Regions from separate parts of the Arthrobacter sp. genome, predicted to be linked through region 2. Evidence: predicted binding sites of a transcription regulator. Region 2 holds the regulator's gene; the other holds the start of a gene.
The links. Region 2 encodes Rex, which represses fermentation and respiration genes when NADH is low (regulators of the CRP and FNR family bind a similar motif). Its sites were predicted from a motif close to CTTGTGAANNNNTTCACAAG; they were not measured.

Region 1 (8,389 bases), on a different contig from region 2:
AAGTTGGCGGAGTACTGTCCCGCGGCTGAGCCTTTCAAATCTTCCGGGGCCAGGACGTCGGCGCGGTCCAGGGAAATCTGGGAGCCGATGGAACTGGCCACCGTGAGCGCGGACCGGGCGTTGCCGGGAGAGCCGCCCACGTTGTAGACGTCACCGGCGTTGCCGGAGGCGACCACCGACAGGATGCCCTGCTCGGTCAGCTTGTCCACGATGTCATTTTCCGGGTCATCGACCGGAGCGTAGTCGGAGCCGAGGGACATGTTCACGACCTGCGCGCGGTCGGAGAAATCGCCGTCGCCGTTGGGGTCCAGCACATAGTCCAGGGCCTGGCCGACGACGTCGGACGATCCGGTGCAGCCGAACACACGGATGCCAACCAGCTGGGCCTCCGGCGCCGACCCCGGACCGATCCGCAGGTCATTCACGGTCTGCGCGGTCAGCGAGGAGTAGCCGCCGCGGAAGGTGGTGCCGTCTGCGTTGGTGCCGTATCCGGCGGCAGTGCCGGCTACGTGCGTACCGTGGCCCTGGCAATCCAGCGGGTTGAGGTCCGGTTTGGGGATCGGCTGGTAGTTTTCCGCGGTGGGATCGGCGTTGTAGTCGTCGCCCACCAGGTCATATCCGCCGATGAACTTGGACGGGTCGAGCAGTCCGCTGGCGGCGTCGGGAATGGCGGGTGAAGCCTGCGCGGCCTCGAACGCTTCCACCGTGCCGGGACCGCCGAAGTCGCTGTGCGTGTAGTCGATGCCGGTGTCCAGCACGGCAATGGTGATGCCCTTGCCGGTCTGCTGGCGTTCCACCCAGGTGTTCAGTGCCCGGGTGTCGATGTCTGCGCCCTTGTTGTCGATCGTCTTGGGCACGATCCGGGTGATCTTGGCGACGTCGTCGCGGTCCGCCAGCGCTTTGATCGCTTCAACGTCACCGACGATTGCCACACCGGGCAGCGAGTTGGTGGTGGTGTAAATGGTGCTGGCAGATGCTTCCTGGGCCACCGACTCGGCCTGGGACTCGATCTCTGCCCGGATCTGCTGGACCCGCGGTGCATCCACCACCGGGTCCTGCCTGCCTTCCTTCACGGCCTCCGGCTGGGTCTGTTCGAAGGCGCCTTCGCCGGTGAACTGGACATAGACGGAGACCTCTCCGCTGACGCCGCGGAGGCTCGGTGAGACCTTTTGCTCCGCGAATTTCTCGACCGCGAAACCCTGGGCGGCGTTCTCTGTGCCCGTGGTGCCGTCGGTTGCCTGGGCCGGTAGGCCCAATCCTGCTGTGAGTGCGAGGCCGGCGACGGCGGCAGTTGCCACCACCCCCGGTCTGCGATGAATGGACCGTCTCATTGTGCTCCTTGAACATTCCGCCGCGTGTTACCGGAGGAACGCCGTCAGAGAGACCTGTCTAGCTCGAGACTCGAAACGCCACCCACCGGTTGCTGACACACGTGGCAGCTTTCCGTTTGTGCCCCCAAACCCCCGTTGAGGGGTGTCAGCATGCACCTTCGGCCCCCAAATTGCCCGCAGCCGTAGGCACACCCTAAGTGAGTGATCCGGGCAGTCAAAGGTTTTCGGATTTGGACGGCGGTTCGTGGACGGGGTCTTGACGCGGAGCTGTTTTCCACTCTCACGGAAGCGCAGAAAGCGGCCTTCTCAGCGCTGAAAACTCAGGGCTGAAAAGGCCGCTTTGTGTCCTCTCAACGAGAGGGGATGCTATGGAGTTGGGAGGACGGGAGGCTTGGTTTGGGTGGTTAGAGAGCCGGACCGTTGCCAGCGCCGCCCTGCCACAGCGCGTCAAACGGTGTATTCGAGGAAACCCGGTTCCGGATGCCTTCGGTCACGAAAGCCTTGGCCGTGCGGGCGGCCTCAAGCGGTGTTGCACCCTTGGCCAGTTCGGCGGTGATCGCGGCAGCCAGCGAGCAGCCCGCACCGCTGACGGCAACGTCGCCGACCTTCGGAGCGCGCAGCACCTCCATGGTCTGGCCGTCATAGAAAACGTCGACGGCGTCGTCGCCTTCCAGCCGCACCCCGCCCTTGGCGAGCACCACGGCGCCGGACGCTTCGTGGATCCGGCGGGCGGCTTCCTTCAGGTCCTCAACGGAGTCGATGGAGTCCATGCCGGAGAGGGACAAGGATTCGAAATGGTTCGGGGTCACGAACGTGGCCAGCGGTAGGATCTGGGCCTTCAGCGCCTGGTCGGTGTCCAGGGCAGCGCCCGGTTCCTGTCCCTTGCAGATGAGGACCGGGTCCAGCACGATGTTCGTCCAGTCCTGGCTCTGCAGTGCCTTGGCGACGGTGTCGATGGTTGCCGGAGTGCCGAGCATGCCGATCTTCACGGTCTGCAGGTCGTAGGCCGTCTGGATGGCCTCGAGCTGGTCCGCGATCACCTGCGGGTCAACCGGAACGAAGCGGTGGTTCCAGTTGTCCTTCGGGTTGAAGGAGACGATGCACGTCAAGGCCGCAATACCGTAGGTGCCCAGTTCCTGGAACGTCTTGAGATCTGCCTGCGCGCCCGCTCCGCCGGTGGCTTCCGAGCCGGCGATGGTGAGAGTGACGGGAGGTGCCGAATGTGTGTGTGAAGACATGTTTCCATCTTCTACCCTGAGCGGTGCAGGCCGCCACCTGCGACGTGGCCGGAACGCAAAGCGTCAGGTGCGGATATCCATCAGGGGCCACACAGCCAGCCGTCCGATTGCCGCCGAGCAGCCGATCGCCAGCGCCATCAGCAGCGGCACTCCGACCGAGCCGGCAATCAGGCCGATCACCAGCCACGCAAGCAGTGTGGGCACCAGAAAAAACGCGAGGACGTGCAGCCACTGGTTCGGTACGTTCCGCAGCAGCAGGCCCAGGGCCAGGCCGACCGGCGCCGCAGTGATCAGTCCGATGCCTCCGGCGTAGAACGCCGCGATCACGACAATCCAGAGGTACCCCCAGAAATCGCGGGAGGTGCCCCAGCCGATTACGACGACGGCAATCACGGCCGCCAGCACGCAGGCGATGACATAGCCGGTGACGAAGGCGATCGGGCCGAAGGTAACGCGCGGGGCCAGGGATAGGTGTTCTCCCGGGGCGCGGTCTTTCGGAGCACCTTTAGAGGCACGCGGGCCGGTGGATGGGCCCGCTCGATCGACGTCGTCGTCGTCCGCAGTTTCAGTCATGTGATCGCGCTCCTCGCAGCAGCTTCACCACATCTTCCACAATATTCCGGACAACCGGTAGGCGTGAGAGGATCACCAGCTTCGCGACCAGCGGAGCGGTATTTGCCACCAGCCGCCGGGAGCGGGTTTGACCGGGGGAGGAGTCATAGACCCAGAACAGTGTGACGCCCATGTGGAGGAGCCAGAGGAGCTCCGGCAAATCGTCCCGGATGGCCAGCGGCGGTTGCGGGCGGGCCGTCTGGACAGCCTGCCGATAGACGGCAATCGACTTCCCGCGGCCGATCTGCGCTGCATCTGGTGCGGGGGATGGGGCATCCGGCTGGGAGTCCGCAGGAGTATCTGTCTGGGCGGACGACGTCGTCGCTGGGGGTGCCGCCGCCGTCGCAGCTGCTGCCTCCGCGCGGGCGGCATAGCGCGTCCCGTTCGGGACAGGCAGGGCGGCATTTTTCAGGAACTGGTGCCCCAGCCCGTGGTACGGAGCCAGGACATCGAGGTTGGCCAGCAGGATCACCCGGAGGTGCTCGCCGAGGTTGTGCCCCTCGCGCAGCAGCGGCAGGGCAACCGACCGGTGTTCGTCCTGCAGCGAGCGGTAAAGTTCGGCGACGATCGCGTCCTTGGAATCGAAGTAGTAGTACGCGTTGCCGACGGAGACGCCGGCCTTCTCAGCGATCCCGCGCATGGTGGTGCGCTCATATCCCTGTGCGCGGAAAAGCGCTGTTGCTGTCTCGACCAGCCGCTGCCGGGTGGTTTCGCTCTTTGCCCCGGCGGCCATCGAACTCCTGTTTCTACTTCGTTAGGGGATGATTAGAACATACTTTTGAACATGTTCAGAATTATGACGCCGCCCCGGGAGGGCGGGAAGTTGGGCGGGAAGTTGGGGCGGGCAGTTGTGCTGCGCGGCTGGGACTGCCGGTGCGCGGTTGGGGCCGCGGGGCCGCAGGGCAGCGAATCATGGCAGAATGAACGCTGGTCCTTTGGGCCGCCCGGGACAGCGGGCAAGTGCTAATACAGCCGGTGAAAGCCAGGCGAACCACTAACCGAACGGGATTACCCATGTCTTCACCAACCCCGGGCGCTGCCGTCCAAGCGCCGCAGGCTCCCAGCTACGCCTCGCGCGGCAGTTCCCATTACGACCTGATCCTCACCCTCATGTGCGTGGTGATCATCATTTCCAACATCGGGGCCACCAAGGGTGTGACCCTCGGCCCGATCTTCGGGGACTTCAGCATCGTCACCGACGGGGGTTTCTTCCTCTTTCCGCTGGCCTACATCCTCGGTGACGTCATCAGCGAGGTGTACGGCTTCAAGGCGGCCCGGCGGGCCATCTACATGGGATTCGCCATGGCCGCGTTTGCGGCCCTGGCGTTCGCGGCCATCATCGTGCTGCCAGGGTTCGACGACGACTTTGGGCTCCAGAAGCAGGCGGCACTGGAAACGGCGCTCGGTCCGGTCTGGCAGATCGTCGTGGCGTCACTGCTAGGTTTCCTGGCCGGCCAGCTGCTGAACTCCCTCGTCCTGACGCGGATGAAGGCACGGTTCAAGGAGCGGGCCCTTGCCGGTCGGCTGATGGCTTCCACCGGTGCCGGGGAGTTCGCCGACACCTTGATTTTCTGCGCCATCGCCGCCCCGGTCATCGGCATCAGTGACGCCGGCCAGTTTGTGAACTATGTGATTTTCGGCTTTGTCTATAAGACCGCGGTGGAGTTCCTCTTCGTGCCGCTGACCTCGGCCGTGATCAAGGCGATCAAGAAGCGTGAACCGACCTATGGTGAGGTTGCCGGGTAGCTGGGTGAGCGTCTGCCGCCGGTGACTGCTGCTGCCGGGACATCTCTCACAGAGCTGGTTTCGGTCCGTTTAGGGACAATTCGACCAGCGGGGGACTTTCCTGCGCGGCATCGCGGCAGGGATGTCCCCATCCGGCGGGGGTGTCCCCAACTGCAGGGAAATCCGCGGCAGGGATGTCCCGATCCGGCGGGGGTGTCCCCAACTGCAGGGAAACCCGCGGGAGGGGTGTCCCCATCCGGTGGGGGTGTCCCCAGCAATCAGCTGTAGTACTTGGCCAGGACCTCGTCCTTGAACTCGAAGAACGTGCCGTCCTCGATTGCCAGCCGGGCGTCGTCGACCAGTTTCACGGTGAAGCGCTCGTTGTGGATCGAAATCAGGGTGTGGCTGACCATCTCATTCGACTTGAACAGGTGGTGGATGTACGCCCTGGAGTAGTTGGCGCAGGCGTAGCAGTCACAGCCGTCCACCAGTGGGCCGAAGTCCCGCTTGAACTTGGCGTTGGAGAGGTTCTTCCGGCCGTACGGGGTGTAGAACGCCGAGTTGCGGGCCACCCGGGTGGGGGAGACGCAGTCGAAGGTGTCGGCTCCGTTTTCGATGGCGGTGAAGATGTCGTCCGGCTCGGAGATCCCCAGCAGATGGCGTGGTTTGTCCTCCGGCAGTTCTTCCGTACACCAGCGGACAATGGTGCCGAGATTCTCCTTCTCCAGCGCCCCGCCGATGCCGAACCCGTCGAAGTCCATGGCTCCGAGGTCACGTGAAGCCTTGCGGCGAAGGTCCTCATACTGGGCGCCCTGCAGCACGCCGAACAGCGCCTGGTACGGCCGGTGCGACCGCTCCTCGGTAAGGCGCCGGTGCTCAATGAGGCAGCGCTCGGCCCACAGCCGCGTGCGTTCCAGCGACCGTTCCTGGTAGCCGCGGGAATTCAGCAGGGTGGTCAGCTCGTCAAAGGCGAACATGATGTCCGCGCCGAGCTGGTGCTGGACCTGCATGGAGATTTCCGGCGTGAAGCGGTGCTTGTCTCCATTGAGGTGGGACTTGAACCAGACGCCGTCGTCATCAATGTGGGCCAGGCGCTCCTTGCCGGGCGCGACGTCGTCATCCGCGCCGGTGGCGTGTGTGCTGCCGTCGGCGTTCATATTGATGACCTTCTTGAACCCGGCTCCCAGGCTCATGACCTGGAACCCGCCTGAGTCCGTGAACGTGGGGCCGGACCAGTTCATGAACTTTCCGAGGCCGCCGGCTTCGTCGAGGATGTCCGCGCCGGGCTGCAGGTACAGATGGTAGGCGTTGGCCAGCACGGCCTGCGCGCCCAGCTCTGCAACCGACTCCGGGAGCACCGCCTTGACCGTGGCCTTGGTGCCGACAGCGATAAAGGCCGGGGTCTGGATTTCACCGTGCGGGGTGGAGATGGTGCCGGTACGGCCCTGGAACTCACCGCCGTTGGCCTGGGTGCGGGACGCGGAGTCGGGAGTGGTTTCGCGCAGGCGCTTACCGAGGGCAAAGGAAAAACCAGTGGAGGACACGCTTCTATTTTGCCTTACCGGGGCAACCGGCCAGACATACCGGCCGGGAAAGGCGCCCGCCGGGCGGGCGTAGAGTTGTTACGGGATTTATTGGGGGATCCGGCCACCGCCGACAGCCAAGAAAGGCCCTTCAGTACCCTTGCAGCACCTTCGCGAAATGTTCAGCATTGCCCCTGCCCACAATGACCACCACGTGGGAATCCGCTGCGGAGTCGGGATAGGGCTCCCATTGTTCACCCTGCTTTTGATGGGCAGGATTGACCTGGCCATCTTCGTGGCCTTCGGAGCCTTCACCGGAATCTACGGCCGCAATGAACCGCACCGCCAGCGACTGGGGCACCAGCTGCGGGCCGGGACCCTGATGCTCCTCGTCATTCTGGCCGGTGTGCTTACCTCCCGGCTTGGCCCAGACGCCTGGGGGATTGTCCTGGGAACCACGCTGGTTGCTGGGCTGGGAACCATTGCCACCGGCTTCTGGCGGCTGCGTCCGGCGGGGTCACTGTTCCATATCTTTGCCTACGCGGCCATTGCATCCGTGCCCGGGCATCCTCCGCTTTGGCAGGCCATGCTTGCAGCCGGTGCCACCATTGCCTTCGCGCTTATCCTGGGGCAGGCCGCCATGCTGTGGCCCAAATACCGGACGGATTGGGTGAAGCCCGCGCGCCCGGGCCTGTCGCTGGCCCAGCGGCGGACCATCTACGTCGACGCCGCCCTGTACGCCACAGCCGCGGCGGCCGCCGGATCGATTGCGTCACTGCTGGGAATCGGCCACAACTACTGGGCAATGGTTGCCGCGACGGTTCCTTTGGTGGGGGCCACCTTCCGGCACCGGATCCAACGCGGGCTGAGCCGCATGCTGGGCACCGCCGGCGGGCTGGCGGTGACCGCGGTGATCCTGGTGGCTGGACTCGCGCCCTGGCAGCTGATCCTGGTCATCGCGGTGCTCCAGTGCGGTGCCGAACTTTTCATCGCCCGCAACTACGCCCTGGCCCAGGTGGTCATTACGCCCCTGGCCCTGCTGAGCACCGAGCTCTCCCATCCCAGTGATCCGGCCGTTCTGATCCAGGACCGGGTGCTGGAAACCGTGATCGGCGCCGTCGTCGGCATGACGCTGGTGGTGCTCGTGCAGGTTTGGAGCACCCGGAACCGAAAGTCAGGCAACGCCGCAGGCCCAGGCAACGCAGGAGAGCCAGCTAACGCCGGAAAACCAGGCAACGCCGGAGGCCCAGGCAACGCCGGAAAGACCACTGCGCCAGCTGGCAGCTAGCCGTCAACGAGCCCAGCCAGCTTCAGTCCAGGCTTTAGCTGCCAGGTTCAGCCCGGCCTAGAGATGCTGCCAGCTTCAGCCCGGCCTAGAGATGCTGCCAGCTTCAGCCCGGCCTAGAGATCCAGGTTCAGCCCGCGGATCGCGCTGAGCTCATTGCGGATGCGGCGCTCAATCTCGGCGTCGCTGAAGGTCTGCGAACCGCCGTGGGCCCGCAGGTACAAGAGCGTATCCAGCCGCAGGATCCGCCAGTCCCGTTCGCTGCGCTCGTCGTCGGCTTCGGCCGCCCGCTGCACTTCCCGGTCATAGAGGTTCGGTTCGTTGAGCTGCCGCTGCAGCAGTTCGGCGGAGAGCTTCGCCTTGAGCGGATCGGATTCTGCGTGGTCTCCAGCGCGCACCGCCTGCGCGTAGGCGGTGGAGGCCTCCAGATCGCCGGCATCGTGGGAGATGTGCGCGGCCAGGGACAGCGCGTCCTGAATCCAGTTCCACCGACCATAGTTGCCGTCGAACCCCAGCCCGGTGATCAGCCCGCAGACCGCCAGCGCGTTCTCCGTATCCCCAAGGTCAACGTAGAGGGTAAACGCCAGGTCCCGGACGTCCTGCAGGTTACTGCTTGCCTTGACGTTCAGGCCTCGGCTGAGCCGGGTGACGAGCTCCTTCACGGCGCGGTCATCC
Region 2 (8,389 bases):
GCGAACGGACCCAGGAGAATCCGCGCCAGAGTCCGTAGGCGGCGCCCGCCACGGACGCGGTCTTGAGCCCGAACGTGGCGGCCCGCCGGCCGGACCGGAAGTCATAGACCGGCCAGTTGTTCTCCCGGGCATGCCGCCGGAGGCGGGCATCGGGATTAATAGCCACCGGATGGCCAACAATGCTCAGCAGCGGAACATCGTTGAAGGAGTCGCTGTAGGCCCAGCATCGGGAGAGGTCCAGCCCCTCCTGCCTGGCCAGGACCCGGACGCCTTCCGCCTTGGCGGGTCCGTGCAGGAATTCTCCGACCAGGCGCCCGGTGTAAAGACCGTCGGTCACTTCACTGACTGTACCGAGGGCCCCCGTCAGGGCCAGCCGGCTCGCGATGACCGATGCCACTTCCACGGGCGTTCCGGTAACGAGCCAGACCGGACGCCCGGCCTTCATATGCTGCTCGGTCAGTGCACGGGTCCCCGGCCAGATCTTGGAGACGATCATCTCGTCGTAGACCTCTTCGCCCAGCGTGCGGAAGTCCTCGGCGGCAAGCCCGGTCGCGAAGGCCAAAGCGGCGTCACGAACGCTGTGAACGTCCTTCAGGTTCTCGCCCTGCAGCATAAAGCGCAGCTGTTTGGCGGCGAACCCGGCGGCTTCGCGGAGGGTGAAAACCCGGCGCTGGTACATCTTGCGTGCCACATGGAACAGGCTGGCACCGCGCATCAGGGTGTTGTCGACGTCGAAAAACGCGGCTTCTCCCGGGGTGCCTGCCGCGGCCGGCGAGTCGGCGGCACGGACGGCACGGGATCGGAGCATGCATCGAGTGTACTGAAAAACCCGGCCAGTACGCGGACCTGTTGCACAGCGGACTATCTTTGATGTCATGAACGATCCCGCGACCCACCCCTCTGTTCCCGAACTTCTCCTGCTCACCCGTCCCGGCTGCCACCTGTGCGAAGCCGCCCGGGAGGTTCTTCACCGGGTTTCCACGGACCTCGAAGTCCCGTGGCAGGAACGGAACATCGAACAGGATGCGGAACTGATGGAGCGCTTCGCCGAGGAAATTCCGGTGCTGATGATCGACGGTGTGCAGCGCGATTTCTGGCAGATCGACGAAGCCCGGCTTCGGCGCCTGCTGGCCGCATAACCCGTATCCGTCGGAGGGATGTGGATGACAAACACACTTGGTCAGGCAGCGGCCGGGTCCTAGAGTGGGGAATTACCGGGCCGGCGGTCCGCAGGGACCGACCCGGTGCTGAGGAAATGACGGAGTTGCAGAAGTGAGTATCCCGGATGAGCGTGACGCGGTAAGCCCGGCGGCAACTGGTCACGGGCGGCACATCCCGCCGGCTTCTCTCGCGCGGCTGACGGTCTATCTCCGGGTACTTGGCACCATGATGACCGAAGGTATTGAACGTGTCTCCTCCGAGGAACTCGCCGGGGCCGCCGGGGTCAATTCCCCGAAGCTGCGGAAGGATCTTTCCTACCTGGGTTCTTACGGAACCCGCGGCGTCGGTTATGACGTCCCGTACCTGAGCGGCCAGATTTCAGCGGCCCTTGGCCTCACATTGGACTGGCGTGTGGCAATCGTGGGGGCCGGGCACCTGGGCCGGGCCCTTGCCGGCTACCCCGGGTTCGGGTCCCGCGGTTTTGAAGTCGTGGCCCTGTTCGATGCCGACCAGATGATTATCGGACAGGAAGTCGGCTGGCTTCGGATCAGCCCGGTTGACGCGCTGGAGAGTGTCCTGGAGAAAACCAAGGCCAACATGGCCGTCCTCGCCGTTCCCGCAGAGGTTGCACAGGGATTGTGCGACCGCCTGGTTGCTGCCGGAATCACGAGCATCCTCAGCTTCGCCCCCGTGGTCCTGCAGGCTCCCGCGGACGTGCAGATCCGCAAAGTCGACATGGCAACGGAGCTGCAGATCCTTGCCTATCACGCCCAGCGGGCCCAGGTGTCAGCCCTGGCCACGGATGCGCAGGCAAGGATGCTGCGCTGACCTGAGGCTCAGTGCAGGCGTCCCGGACCTGATCGGCGCGGCGCGAAGTGCGGTGCGACGTGCGGCAGGAACAGCAGGGCCAGGCCCGCGCCCGCGAGCAGCGCAGCGCCGACGTGCTGCGCCAGGTCATCCCTGATTCCGAAGAACAGGGCGGCAGCGATGAGTATTCCGCAGCAGGCCCGCGCCCAGTTCCTGCCTTCGCGGATCAGGGTCGCCAGGAACAGATAGAGCCCGAACGTCACGACTGCGATTGCGACGTCTGCGACCCTGGCTACGGCCAGTACCGATTCGGGAGGCACTTTGAGCGCCTGCAGCTGGATCGCGGCCACAGGGAATGGCCGGCCGGGGTCCAGGGCTGCCCGGAGGCTGACAACCAGAACCAGGACGCCGGCGGCTGCTATGAGCACGGCAGCAATGTTGACGGCGATCGGGGCTTTGAGTTTGGGTCGACGGTCCGGAAGCCGCCGGGACGGCTCAGGCGCCGGTGCAGGTGGGTGCTCCGGCCGGGGTGGAACCTTGGCTGCCGGCTGGGGTGACGGACGGTGCGGCCTCTGTGCGGGCCCTGATTCCCCCTCCTGCGTTGAAGCAGTGGGAGGATCCGCCGTCGTGGTGGGCTGCGTCAATGCTTGTGCTGACTGGGCGTCCTGTGCAGGGAAGCTGTGGCCCCCCACGGGGGTCCTCCGGGGCAAGGTCCGCCGGAACTGGATTTTAGGCCAGAGCCGCCGCGGACTGGCCTTGCTTCCACCGGCTGCGTGGGTGGTGCCGTCCTCTCTCGAAGTAGGTTCTGGCCGGCGCCCGTGGGCCCGGGTACCGATGCGCGGGTGCGGGAATTGCTGGGAGATGGGATTGTGGTCCGCTCCGGGTGAGCTGGACGCTGGAGGGGGAGTCGTCATAGTCGTCGCCGCCTTCAGGAGACCGGAAATACTGCTCCTCCGGGGACCCAAGGCTCCCCGGTGTGGCAATCAACGCTACGTCCCGGGAGCTGTGCTGTGACCACTCCGACGGCGAACCCGCACTGCCTTCGGCGAGATAGTTTTGGCCGGTGCTAGTACGGGCGGTACGGGTTGAACTGGTGCCGCTGGAAGTAGGCGTTGCTGGGCTTCAGATAGAGCATGACGATTCCCGCGATCCCTGTCAGCGTAGCCAGCAGAGACAGCAGTCCCAGCGGGGAGACGAAGTAGGCCGGGAGCGAAACCAGCAGGCCAAAAACGGAGAAGGCGGCGAAGACCGTCCCCACAATCCGCGCCCAGTTATGGCCCTTGCGGACAAAGAGGGCGATCAGGACGTACAGGCCGAGGCCAATCAGGGCGATGAGGACCGAGAAAGTTATCAGGAATCCGCTGACATCCTGGACATCGATATTTGCTTGGCGTAGGTCCTGGATCTGGGCGGGCGTAAGCAGGTCCGGCAGGTTGAAAGACGTCACCAGATTGTTGATGAAGGCCAGGACGCCGGCGGCAAGGATCAGCCAGAATCCGGTCATGACTTCACGTGGGGGCGGGCCCTCGGGGCCAGTCTGCGCGGACGGTCCGCCGGGGGACGCATAGCCGGAAGGCTGGGCAGCCTGGTACCCGTAGGGCGGCTGTCCGTACTGGCCCTGGCCGTACTGTCCCTGGCCGTACTGGCCCTGGCCGTAGGCGCCGGGCTGCTGGGCTGGCTGACCCGGCTGACCCGGCTGACCCGGCTGACCCGGCTCCTGTCCGTACTGTCCCTGTCCGTACTGGCCCGGCTGCCCGGATTGACCCGGCTGGCTGGCATGCGGAGGGGTGTGGGGCTGCTCGGGCTGGCTGTACTGGCCGTAGCGCGGCTCAGGAGGCTGTCCCTGCCCGTCGCCCGTGCCGGAACCCCCTGCCGGGGATCCGCCGGGGAGGTTGGGATCGTTGGGATCGTTGGATTCGGGGACGTTGGGAGTGGTCATCAGAGCCGCCTGCCGTGTGGATGGGCTGCCGGAGGATATAACCGGCCAGGGCAGATCCCCCGTCTGCAAAGTCAGGAATCCAGTCTATCCCCCCATGCACTGGAGCAAGCCGGGTGCGCGGGCACTTGCCCTCCGGGCAGCTAAACCGGTCCGGAGGAAGGAAAGGCGTGGTGCATGGGTGCGGGCGGGGCTCATAGTGCCGGCGGGCGGAGTTTCACCGGCTATGTCGCCGGCCATGCAAAAGGCCCGGACCACCCTGAGGTGTTCCGGGCCTTTCCCCTGTCAGGGGATGCCTCTGTTAGAGAAAGTGCTTACGCAGCGACGAAGGCTACGTCCACGTTGATGGTGACCTTGTCGCCAACCAGCACGCCGCCGGTCTCGAGGGCAGCGTTCCAGGTCAGGCCGAATTCCTTGCGGCTGATGGAGGTGGTCCCGGCGAAGCCGGCGCGGGTGGCGCCGAAGGGGTCAACGGCAACGCCGTTGAACTCAACGTCCAGGGTGACCTGGTGGGTGATGCCCTTGATGGTGAGATCGCCAGTGAGCTTGTAGTTTTCGCCCGAACCTTCAACATTCGTGGCGGTGAAGGACAGCTCCGGGAACTGCTCGACGTCGAAGAAGTCAGCGCTCTTGATGTGTGCGTCGCGGTTGGCGTCATTGGAGTTGAAGGACGCGGCGTCGATCACGGCGCTGAGCTTCGAATCGCTCAGGCTCTGGCCGACCTCCAGGACAGCGGTGACCTTGTCAAAGCTGCCGCGGACCTTGCTGATTCCGGCGTGGCGGACGGTGAAGCCGACCTCGCTGTGGGATGAGTCGAGGTTCCAGGTGCCTGCGTTAAGACCGGTGGGGATCATGTTTTTACTCCTGTATGTAGTCGGCAGTGCTGCGTTTGCGGCACCACCAGTAGATGCATTTGCATCCAGCTTGGCATACATTGCTCAAAGGTTCAAGTGTTTGTGAAGATTTAATCTTCCCCGGCCTCTCTGCGAGACTTGGAGTCATGTCCCGAGCCTCGATCCACCTCGTCCGCCATGGCGAAGTCTTCAATCCGGACGGTGTTCTGTATGGCCGTCTTCCCGAATTTCATCTTTCAGACCTGGGCCAGGAGATGGCGCGCCGCGTAGCCTCCTATCTGCAGGGCCAGAAGAACGACGGCGCGAAGCTGGTGCACCTGGTGGCCTCGCCCCTGACCCGCGCGCAGGAGACAGCCGCTCCCATTGCGTCGGCGCTCGGCCTGGAGATCGCCACCGATGAGCGGATTCTCGAGGCCGAAAACCGGTTCGAAGGTCTCTCGGGCGTGAAGAGCAAGCTGCGCAATCCGAAGTACTGGCCGCTGCTGCGCAATCCACTGAAGCCGTCCTGGGGTGAGCCGTATGCCCAGCAGGTGGAGCGGGTGATGGCGGCGGTCCAGGATGCCCGCATCCGGGCGCTGGAACTGGGTGGCGAAGGATCCGAGGCAGTGCTGGTCAGCCATCAGCTGCCCATCTGGGTCACCCGGCTGGCCGCCGAGGGCCGCCGCCTCTGGCATGATCCCCGGAACCGGGAGTGCACCCTCACCTCCGTGACCACCCTGGACTTCGACGGCGCAGTGCTCACCGGTGTCCGCTACGCTGAGCCGTCGGCCGACCTGCTGCCCGGTGCGGCGAACATCCCCGGCGCATAATACAATTACTACGCCTTGTAGAAGTTGCCGCCCTGCCGCGATGAAAGCTGGATGTACGTGAAGAAATCTCAGAGCGAAAACCAGGCCGACGCCATGCGCCGCAGGTCCTTCCTGCGGATTGGTGCCGGGCTGGCTGTTGGCGTGCCCCTGGCCGCCGCCCTGGCCGGCTGCACAGCGGAAGACCCCCTCGCCGCCCAGGCCAAGGCCGGCGACAACAAGAACTACATTGCCGGTGACGGCTCGGTGACCGAATACGCAGCCTCTGACCGCGGTGAGCCCGTGGAACTGACCGGCACCCTTTTTGACGGCACCGAAGTGAGCGCTGCCGACTGGGCCGGCGACGTCGTCGTCCTTAATTTCTGGTACGCCGCTTGCGCCCCATGCCGCAAGGAAGCGCCTGACCTGGTGGAACTCCACGAGACCTTCGCCCCGGAGGGGGCACGCTTCTATGGCGTGAACGTCAGGGACGAAGCCAAAACAGCTGAGGCGTTCGAGCGGAACTTCGCCATCCCGTACCCCAGCTTCGAAGACCGGAACGGAGACGTCCTGCTGGCCATGACCCGCTTCGTGCCGCCGCAGGCCGTCCCCACCACGCTGGTACTGGACCGTGAAGGCCGGGTTGCGGCAAGGATTCTGGGCCTGGCCGAAAAGGGCACGCTCAAGGCCCTGATCAGCGACGCGCTGGCCGCGTAGCCGCCGTGCCGCCACTCGTCCCTGCAGCCCTGCCTGCCGCCAATGTCTTTGCGGAAACGATCCTCAACGGATCCATGCTCTTGGCAATCCCCGTGGCCGCCCTCGCCGGCCTGGTGTCCTTCCTCTCACCATGTGTCCTTCCACTGGTACCCGGCTATCTGGGGTACGTCACCGGCCTGACCGGGGTGGACCTGGAGAAGCAGCGGCGAGGCCGGATGCTCACCGGAATCGCATTGTTTGTCCTGGGCTTCTCGGTTGTCTTCGTGGCGATTGGCGCCGGGATCGGACAGCTTGGCGGCTGGCTCCGCGGAGCAGACCAAGCCTGGATCCCGCAGGTCCTGGGCGCGCTGATCATCCTCATGGGCGTGATCTTTATGGGCGGGCTTTCCTGGTTCCAGCGGGACCGCAAAATCGAAGCACGGCCGCCGGCCGGCCTCTGGGGAGCTCCGCTGCTGGGCATCACCTTCGGACTGGGGTGGGCGCCCTGCATGGGACCGACGCTTTCCGCCGTCCAGCTGCTCTCTTTCTCCGGAGACGATGCCTCGGCCGCCAAGGGCGCCCTGCTGACGTTCGTGTACTGCCTGGGCCTCGGCCTTCCGTTCCTGCTGATCGCCCTGGGATTCCGCCGGGGCATGGGGGCACTCGCCTTCTTCCGCCGCCACCGGGTTGCCATGCAGCGCTTCGGCGGCGGCATGCTGATTGTCCTCGGCCTGCTGATGGTGACCGGCGTGTGGAACCTTTGGATTAATGAACTCCAAGGCTGGGTGGATAGTGTGACACTGCCGATCTGATGACCAGCCTGATGAAAAACCTCCCAGCCCGCCGGATCGCCGGACCCCGTCCCCAGAGAACAATGAGAACCAGTTGAAACCTGAACCGGACAGCGAAAACATGCAGATGCCGCCAGCCCAAACGGGCGGATCCACGGAAGAACAGGCTCCCGGCGGCAAGCCCAAACGCGGACGCAAGCGCGACGACGTCGCGCTTCCCGCCCTTGGACTGCTCGGCACCCTGCGCTGGGCCTGGACCCAGCTCACCAGCATGCGGACCGCATTGTTCCTCCTGCTGCTCCTGGCGGTGGCCGCGGTGCCCGGTTCGCTGTTCCCGCAGCGTCCGGCCAACCCTGCCGCGGTGACGCAGTACATCGAGGACAACCCCGGTTCCGGTCCGTGGCTGGACCGTTTCCAGCTCTTCGACGTTTACTCTTCGGCCTGGTTCTCCGCGATCTACCTGCTGCTGTTCATCTCCCTGATCGGCTGCGTGGTTCCCCGGGCCAAGGTGCACTGGAAGGCCCTGCGCTCCAAGCCGCCGCGGACCCCAAAGAAGCTTTCCCGCCTGCAGGAATACGGCACACTGGTGGTCCCGGCGGACTCCGGGCTGACGGCCGCCGAGGCCGCCAAGGACGCGGCAGCCGTGCTCCGCAAACGCGGTTACCGGGTGGAAGCCCGCGACCTGGATACTGACCGGCCCTCCGTTGGCGCCGAGCGCGGCTTCGCCAAGGAGACCGGCAACCTCGTCTTCCATGTGTCCCTGATCGGTGTGCTGGCCTCCGTGGCCGTGGGTGGACTGGTCGGCTACAACGGCCAGCGCGTCGTCGTCGAAGGCGACACCTTCGTGAACACCCTCGTGGGTTATGACACCTTCAGCCCGGGCACAAACTTCTCCGAGTCCCAGCTCGCCCCGTATTCGATCACGCTGGATGACTTTGACGTCACGTTCGACCGCCAGCCGGGCACCGGAAAGGTCCAGCCCCTCGACTTCACCGCCTCCGTGACCGTCCAGGAAGATCCCAACGACGAGCCCCGCGCGGAGACCATCAAGGTCAACGAACCGCTGACCATCGGCGGATCCCGGGTCTACCTGGTCGGCAACGGCTACGCGCCGGTGGTCACGGTGCGCGACGGCGAGGGGAACGTTTCGTTCCAGGGACCAGTGGTTGGTGTTCCCACAGATGGCGTCTACACCTCGCTGATGGTGATCAAGGCCCCCGACGCGAAGCCGGACCAGCTTGGCTTCGTTGGGTTCTTCCTGCCCACTGCAATGGTCGACGGCGACGGGGTTTCCTTCTCCGGCGACCCGGACCCGGCCAACCCGCAGCTGAACCTCAACTCCTACTACGGAGACCTGGG

Region 1: RTN46_RS14000 (queuosine precursor transporter) is a predicted target of Rex. The motif match lies at 3,957-3,976, and genes of this name have one in related genera.

Annotation. Positions count from the first base shown of each region.
Region 1 covers NZ_DALZXY010000089.1:18-8,406, forward strand. Annotated here, with positions in the region: partial or broken gene RTN46_RS13980 (S8 family serine peptidase) at 1-1,331, opposite strand, end outside; gene thiD (bifunctional hydroxymethylpyrimidine kinase/phosphomethylpyrimidine kinase) at 1,736-2,569, opposite strand; gene RTN46_RS13990 (hypothetical protein) at 2,633-3,142, opposite strand; gene RTN46_RS13995 (TetR family transcriptional regulator) at 3,135-3,914, opposite strand; gene RTN46_RS14000 (queuosine precursor transporter) at 4,196-4,927, shown strand; gene tgt (tRNA guanosine(34) transglycosylase Tgt) at 5,185-6,450, opposite strand; gene RTN46_RS14010 (FUSC family protein) at 6,608-7,717, shown strand; gene RTN46_RS14015 (DUF6707 family protein) at 7,831-8,389, opposite strand, start outside.
Region 2 covers NZ_DALZXY010000054.1:10,903-19,291, forward strand. Annotated here, with positions in the region: gene RTN46_RS10810 (HAD-IB family hydrolase) at 1-808, opposite strand, end outside; gene RTN46_RS10815 (glutaredoxin family protein) at 876-1,139, shown strand; gene RTN46_RS10820 (redox-sensing transcriptional repressor Rex) at 1,273-1,989, shown strand; gene RTN46_RS10825 (hypothetical protein) at 1,998-2,396, opposite strand; gene RTN46_RS10830 (hypothetical protein) at 3,035-3,907, opposite strand; gene RTN46_RS10835 (YceI family protein) at 4,219-4,758, opposite strand; gene RTN46_RS10840 (histidine phosphatase family protein) at 4,905-5,567, shown strand; gene RTN46_RS10845 (TlpA disulfide reductase family protein) at 5,661-6,260, shown strand; gene RTN46_RS10850 (cytochrome c biogenesis protein CcdA) at 6,335-7,051, shown strand; gene RTN46_RS10855 (cytochrome c biogenesis protein ResB) at 7,158-8,389, shown strand, end outside.